Regions from separate parts of the Pantoea sp. PA1 genome, predicted to be linked through region 2. Evidence: riboswitches for the same ligand, from Rfam matches in the RefSeq annotation. Region 2 holds a riboswitch; the other holds the start of a gene.
What was found. A riboswitch is a leader RNA that binds a small molecule or an ion and turns the genes downstream of it on or off. The one in region 2 is predicted to bind thiamine pyrophosphate.
Positions count from the first base shown of each region.

Region 1: it holds a riboswitch for thiamine pyrophosphate, as region 2 does, so the genes downstream of both, thiC (phosphomethylpyrimidine synthase ThiC) here and thiM (hydroxyethylthiazole kinase) in region 2, are expected to answer to the same signal.

Region 1 covers NZ_JBXGEE010000011.1:15,989-19,932, forward strand. Annotated here, with positions in the region: gene thiC (phosphomethylpyrimidine synthase ThiC) at 1-1,336, opposite strand, end outside; TPP riboswitch at 1,424-1,524, opposite strand; gene AC1V0D_RS21750 (Rsd/AlgQ family anti-sigma factor) at 1,678-2,184, opposite strand; gene nudC (NAD(+) diphosphatase) at 2,274-3,044, shown strand; gene hemE (uroporphyrinogen decarboxylase) at 3,085-3,944, shown strand, end outside.
Region 2 covers NZ_JBXGEE010000001.1:1,798,963-1,802,906, reverse strand. Annotated here, with positions in the region: gene ahpF (alkyl hydroperoxide reductase subunit F) at 1-675, shown strand, start outside; gene AC1V0D_RS08775 (AEC family transporter) at 739-1,698, opposite strand; gene AC1V0D_RS08770 (hypothetical protein) at 1,798-1,995, opposite strand; TPP riboswitch at 2,302-2,398, shown strand; gene thiM (hydroxyethylthiazole kinase) at 2,433-3,230, shown strand; gene thiD (bifunctional hydroxymethylpyrimidine kinase/phosphomethylpyrimidine kinase) at 3,217-3,944, shown strand, end outside.

The DNA of each region.
Region 1 (3,944 bases), on a different contig from region 2:
GGCGGATCATATGCATTGGCACATGGCCCGGCCCTTCAATCATCACCTGTACATCATATTCCCAGGCAATACGCGTCAGTTCGCCCAGGGTACGCAGCTCAGCGAACTGGGCCTCATCGTTCGCATCCTGAATCGAACCCGGCCGCAGACCATCGCCCAGCGACAGTGACACATCGTAAGCGGCGCAGATTTCACAAATCTCCCGGAAATGCTGATAAAGGAAGTTCTCCTGATGATGCGACAGGCACCATTTCGCCATGATCGATCCGCCGCGCGACACGATCCCGGTCAGCCGCTTCGCCGTCATCGGGACATAACGCAGCAGGACGCCAGCGTGTATCGTGAAGTAATCCACCCCCTGTTCCGCCTGCTCAAGCAGCGTGTCGCGGAAAACGTCCCAGTTCAGCGCCTCGGCCACGCCGTTCACTTTTTCCAGCGCCTGATAGATCGGCACTGTGCCGATGGGGACCGGGCTGTTCCGCAGAATCCACTCGCGCGTTTCATGAATATAGCGGCCGGTAGAGAGATCCATCACCGTATCGGCACCCCAGCGCGTCGACCAGACCAGTTTTTCCACTTCCTCTTCAATGGAGGAGGTGACCGCCGAGTTACCGATATTGGCATTCACCTTAACCAGAAAGTTGCGGCCGATAATCATCGGCTCCGATTCCGGGTGATTGATATTGGCAGGGATGATGGCCCGTCCGGCTGCCACCTCCTGCCGCACAAACTCCGGTGTGATGCTGGCTGGCAGATGCGCGCCAAAACTGTGGCCCGGATGCTGTTGCAGCAGCACTTCACTGCGCATCCGTTCACGGCCCATATTTTCCCGCAGCGCAATAAACTCCATTTCCGGGGTGATGATCCCCTGGCGGGCATAATGCAGCTGGGTGACGCGGCGGCCTGCACAGGCCCGGCGCGGCGTCGGTAAGTGATCGAAGCGCAGATGGTCCAGCCCCTCATCAGCCAGCCGTTGCTGGGTGTAGCCGGAACTGTTTTGTGGCAGGTATTCGCTGTCATCGCGTTCCGCTATCCAGCGGGCGCGCAGTTTTTCCAGGCCGCGATGAACATCGATCTGTGCTGCGGGATCGCCATAGGCACCTGCCGTGTCGTAAACCGGCACCGCTTCGTTTGGCTCATAGGTCGGCTGCGCTTTGCTGCCACCGGTGTGGGTCGGGCTTAGTGTGATCTCGCGCATCGGAACGCGAATATCGTCACGGCTGCCGGTTATCCAGATGCGACGGGACTGGGGAAATGCACTGCCGCTTTGCAGGGAATCGATAAATTCCTGCGCCTGGGCACGTTGTTCACGACGGGTCATTTTTGGGTCAGACATAGCAATCTTCCTGTTCATGGGGAACGATGCTTGTCCGGAGTTCGGAAGGAGTAGCGGTATCGGCAGCATAAGAATGCTGGCATACCGTAAAAATTTACTCTTGTTCCCTTCGCAGGTTCTAACCTGATCAGGTTCCGCGGATCCCGAATTAACGGTCTCAGCCCGGCTGGGCACTCCGACAAGAAGCGCTTTCTACACACCAATCTGACCGGCAGATCGGGCGTAAAAATCGTGTTTTTCACAGCAAAAAATAAAAAAGGTTCGTCGGCGTAGTGGCCTCGGAACCTCTTCAGCATAAAAGGGCGAGTGGATAATCTCAACCCTTTTGGTGGTGATACCGGTTAAGCGGGACGGGCAATCTGACTGTCATTGGCAACCGGCGGGGTAGCCAGCTGATTATCCCATGCCAGCTGGATCAGCTTATCTTCCAGCGTGAAGCGCGACTCCAGCACTTCGCCCACTTCTGAAAGCGCCTGCTGGAAAGTCATGCAGTTTTCATCGTCTATCGCCTGTTGCAGGTGACCATCATAGAGCTGCATCAGCCGCTCGGTGTTGGCTTCCAGTGGCGGATAGATCTGCGCAGCCGCAATCATCGGGCTGTCACCGTTCATTTCACTGATAACACGTTCATAAATACTGAAGTGACCGGCCGAAAGATAATCGACCAGGCTGTGACAGAAGTTGTCCAGCGCCTGCTCATCGAGACGGGTCAGGGCTTCTTTGTTGGGCTTCAGGCCGACCAGATGATAATAGGTCACCAGCAGCTGGCGACGGGCTTCGAGCCAGGAATCGACCAGCTCATTACTGCCACCTACGCGTTCAGCCAGGACGTTTAACTGGTTAAGCATATCTGACTCCATGTGAGTTATAGTTGTTTATCAACACACTTAACATCAGGGCTTCAGCGTACGATTTGACGCTAAGGATGACGAAATAAATGCAATGCGAAATCTCAAGCGTAGACGCTGGATGGTGGATTGTCAGCCATGAACAGAAACTTTGGTTGCCACAAGGTGATTTACCCCACGGAAACGCCGAAAATTTTGGTCTGACTGGCAGTAAAGCACGCCTTATCGGAGAGTGGCAGGGCGAAAATGTCTGGCTGATTTGTGCGTCACGCTCTGCCGATATGTTCTCCGTGCGGCAGTTGATCGATCAGGATGTCGGACTGTTTCAGCTGGCGGGGCGGGGGGTGCAGCTGGCGGAGTTTTACCGCTCTCATCGCTGGTGCGGCTACTGCGGCCATGAAATGCATCACAGCAGGCATGAATTTGCCTGCCTGTGCAGTCATTGCCGTGAGCGTTACTATCCGCAAATCGCCCCCTGCATCATCGTGGCTATCCGTCGCGGTGATGAAATCCTGCTGGCAAATCATGCCCGCCATCGCAACAAGGTCTATACCGTGCTGGCCGGCTTTGTGGAGGTCGGTGAGACGCTGGAGCAGGCCGTAGCCCGCGAAGTGATGGAGGAGAGCAACATCCGCGTCAAAAACGTGCGCTATGTGACCTCTCAGCCGTGGCCCTTTCCGCAATCCCTGATGACCGCCTTCATGGCGGAGTATGACAGCGGCGATCTGCAGCATGATGGCAAAGAGCTGCTGGATGCGGCCTGGTTCCGTTTTGATGACCTTCCCCTGCTGCCTCCACCCGGCACCGTGGCACGCCGCCTGATTGAAGATACTGTCGCCCTGTGCCGCGCTGAAGTGTGAAAGTGCTACACTACACGCCTGTTATTGAGAGAGTGTTGAGATGAGTGAACTGAAGAACGATCGTTATTTGCGTGCCCTGTTACGTCAGCCGGTGGATGTCACGCCGGTATGGATGATGCGACAAGCCGGGCGCTATTTGCCGGAATACAAAGCGACACGCGCCCAGGCGGGTGATTTTATGTCGCTGTGTAAAAACGCCGAGCTGGCCTGTGAAGTCACCCTGCAGCCGCTGCGTCGTTTTCCGCTGGATGCCGCCATCCTCTTCAGTGACATCCTGACGATTCCGGATGCGATGGGACTGGGACTCTATTTTGAAACCGGCGAAGGCCCGCGTTTCTCAAACCCTGTAACCTGCCGCGCTGACGTTGATCGCTTGCCGGTGCCCGATCCGGAGATGGAGCTGGGCTATGTGATGAACGCGGTTCGCACCATCCGCCGCAATCTCAATGGCGAGGTGCCACTGATCGGCTTCTCCGGCAGTCCATGGACGCTGGCCACCTACATGGTGGAAGGCGGCAGCAGCAAAGCGTTTACCCGAATCAAAAAGATGATGTATGCCGAGCCTGCTACGCTGCATGCGATGCTGGATAAGCTGGCTGACAGCGTCATTCTCTATCTCAATGCGCAGATTCGCGCAGGTGCCCAGTCGGTGATGGTCTTCGATACCTGGGGCGGCGTGCTGACCGGCCGTGACTACCGCGAATTTTCCCTTCACTACATGCACAAAATTGTTGATGGCCTGCTGCGTGAAAATGATGGCCGCCGCGTGCCGGTGACGCTGTTCACCAAAGGCGGCGGACAGTGGCTGGAAGCGATGGCCGCCACCGGCTGTGATGCGCTGGGTCTCGACTGGACCACCGACATTGATGATGCGCGCCGTCGCGTGGGCGATAAAGTCGC
Region 2 (3,944 bases):
GAGGGCGGACTGCACGCCATCGAAACCGCCTCTGGCGCCGTACTGAAATCACGCAGCATCATCCTGGCGACCGGCGCACGCTGGCGTAACATGGGCGTGCCGGGTGAAGAAGAGTATCGCACCAAAGGTGTTACCTACTGCCCGCACTGTGATGGCCCGCTGTTTAAAGGCAAGCGTACCGCGGTCATCGGCGGCGGTAACTCTGGCGTGGAAGCGGCAATTGATCTGGCCGGTATCGTGGAACACGTGACGCTGCTGGAGTTTGCTGGTGAGATGCGTGCTGACCGCGTGCTGCAGGATAAACTGCGCAGCCTGAAGAACGTTGATGTGATCCTGAACGCGCAGACCACGGAAGTGAAAGGCGACGGCAGCAAAGTGACCGGCCTGCACTACATTGACCGTACGACGCAGACCACCCATGAGCTGCCGCTCTCCGGTATCTTTGTCCAGATTGGTCTGTTGCCGAACACCCCATGGCTGGAAGGCGCGGTTGAGCGCAACAAAATGGGCGAAATCATCATCGATGCGAAATGCGAAACCAGCCTGAAAGGCGTCTTCGCAGCAGGCGACTGCACCACCGTGCCGTACAAGCAGATCATCATTGCCAGCGGCGAAGGTGCGAAAGCGTCACTGAGTGCCTTTGACTATCTGATCCGTACCAAAACGGCTGAGTAAGTTTCATCAGCCAGGCAATAAGCCCTTCAGCCCCAGTGCTGAGGGGCTTTTTTTATGCGCCTGTTAATAGCCCGCCAGCGTCATCAGCATCATCCATACCGGCGTCGTCACGGCCGCAAACACCGTAGAGAAAAGCATACTGGCCGCCGCCGGGCCGGTAATGACATTGAATTTCTGCGACATCAGATAGACGTTAACCCCGACCGCCATCGACCCCAGTAACACCACCACTTTACTCTCCAGCGGGGGTAGACCGGTCAGCCACGCGATAGCCCATACCGTCATCGGTTGCAGAACCAGCTTCAGCAGGCAGATCGTATAACTCTCTTTTAAACCCTCCCGCACCCGATAATGTGCCAGGCTCATGCCCAGCGTGACCAGCGACAGGGGGGCCGCCAGCGAGGCCAGCATCCGCAGCGGTTCAGCGGCGATCTGCGGCAAGGGGTGCTGAAGAAAGCTCCAGGCCGTGCCGCTGAGAATGCCGACGATCAGCGGATTTTTCAGCACGCCGATCAGGGTGCGCCAGAGACCTGTCAGGGAAAAGCTGCCCTGTTTTGCCCACTCGACCGAAACGGTCAGCAGGGTCCAGAGGATGAGGCTGTTAAACACCAGCACCAGCGCCACCGGTGGCAGCGCTTCTGGCCCGAGCAGGACGGTAGCCACCGGGATCCCCAGCATCACGTTGTTGGAGAAGATACCCCCCAGCGCAAAGACCGAGGCGGCCACGCCGTCAAGCTTAAACAGCCGCGTCGCCAGCAGGCGTCCCACGATAAACACCAGCAGGCAACTGCCAAAGAAGGCCAGCAGCAGGCGCGCATCCACCGGCGGGCTTTGCGAGAAGGTACTCATCACCCGAAACAGCATGCAGGGCAGCGCAACGTTAAACACAAAGCGGTTCATGCCTTCGCTGATGCTGGCAGGCCATTTTCCGAAGCGTGTCAGCCCATATCCGAGCAGGATCAGGATAAACAGCGGGGCTGACAGGTAAATCTGATGGCTCAGGCTTTCAAACAGCAGTGGCATAAGAGGCGTCTGGGTAAACCATGGATAGTTATCAGACTAACAAATCGCTAACTAACTGTTAACTCATCCCTGCTTTGGAACAGGCCGTCGGGCGGGCTGTCAGCCTAACCAGCGACGCGCCTGCTGGTCACTGATGTCCCGGTAATAAACACGATGGATGGTTTCGCCGCAGCCCGCACAACGGGCCGAAATATAGGTGGAAAGGTAATGTCGGCCATTAGGGGCGATGGCGCCCTGGCGTTCGATTTGAATATCCTGCCATCGATGGCGGTGAGGAATAAGCGCTGACAATCGCATCATACATCCTGAGTAGTATGAAGTTCCGCTTCAGGAGTCGATAACTCCATGAAATAAAGTGTTTTTTTACAACGGTGTTTCGCGCAGGTTAATTATTATGAAATGGTCAGAGTCCGAGCGATGGCCAGGGCTCATGAGGCCTGACAGCAGAAGTACCTCTTAAGAGGTATCCCTGAGGCCCGCAGCATTAAGCCTTTTTTTGCACCATGGAACGTTGATCGGGATCATGCGTAAGGTTCCGTTCCGGTCATTTCGCTGGCGGCTGTTGCTTGCTTTCAGAGAACGGCTTGCCTATGCTGCAAACCGTAATTCGACTCGGGGTGCCCTTCTTTGTGAAGGCTGAGAAATACCCGTATTACCTGATCTGGATAATGCCAGCGTAGGGAAGTCTGATGCCTGACCGCATTCGCCTTCTTGTCCGCCGGTTGGGAGCTACGATGATACAGCCATCTCAACACCTTTCTGCCGCGCAGTTCGCGCCCCTTCTGCACACCTTTCGCCGTCAGTCACCGCTGGTGCACTGCATGACGAATGACGTGGTGCAGAACTTTACCGCCAACGTCCTGCTGGCACTCAATGCGTCACCCGCGATGGTGATCGATGCTGACGAAGCGGCACAGTTCAGCGGCTTTGCGGATGCCCTGCTGATTAACGTCGGGACGCTGACGCGCGAGCGTCAGCGGGCGATGCAGGCAGCGGTTAGCGCGGCGCGGGAGGCGGGCACGCCCTGGACGCTCGATCCGGTCGCAGTCGGTGCCCTGACGCTGCGCAGCGACTTCTGCCAGCAATTATTAAGTCAGCAACCGGCGGTGATACGCGGCAATGCGTCAGAGATTCTGGCGCTGGCGCAGCAGGCCAGTGGCGGACGCGGCGTGGATACGCTTCACCCGGCAGATGCGGCGCTCGACGCGGCGCGGCAGCTGGCGAAAGAGTGGAACTCGCGGGTCATCGTCACCGGTGAAGTGGACTACGCAACCGATGGTCAGCGCACTTTTGCCATTCGTGGCGGCTCTCCCATGCTGACGCGGGTCGTGGGAACCGGCTGTGCGCTCTCGGCGGTGGTGGCCGGGTTCAGCGCGCTGCCCGGCGATGGCCTGCTGAATATTGCCGCGGCCTGTCAGGTGATGGCGACAGCCGGTGAAAAGGCCGCGGGGCAGGCGAATGGGCCGGGCAGCTTTGCCACGGCGTTTCTGGATGCACTCTGGACCCTGGAGGGCGATCATGAAACGCATTAATGCCCTGACCATTGCCGGCACCGATCCCAGTGGTGGCGCAGGGATCCAGGCCGATCTGAAAACGTTCTCGGCGCTGGGCGCTTATGGCACCAGCGTCATCACTGCGCTGGTGGCACAAAATACGCAGGGCGTGCAGGCTGTTTATCGCATCGAACCGGACTTTGTCGCCGCCCAGCTCGATTCTGTGCTGAATGACGTGCGTATCGACAGCGCGAAAATCGGCATGCTGTCAGAAACGGCTATCGTGGAGCAGGTGGCGGCGCGGCTGAAGCAGGCGGCGATCCCTTTTGTGGTACTGGATACGGTGATGGTGGCGAAAAGTGGTGATGCGCTGCTCTCACCGGACGCCGTTGCCAGCGTTCGTGAGCGGTTGCTGCCGCAGGTTTCGCTGATCACTCCAAACCTGCCAGAGGCGGCGGCCCTGCTGGGTTGCGCCATTGCCACCGATGAGACGGAGATGCGCGAACAGGGGCGGGCGTTGCTGGCGCTGGGCTGTCAGGCTGTGCTGATGAAAGGAGGGCATCTTACAGCGGCGGAGAGTCCCGACTGGCTGATTACGCCATCGGCAGAGCAGCGGTTCAGCACACCGCGTGTAGAGACCCGTCATACGCATGGCACCGGCTGCACGCTGTCGGCGGCACTGGCCGCATTACGTCCGCGTCATGGCGGATGGGAGACGACGATTGAGGAAGCGAAAAACTGGCTGCAGCAGGC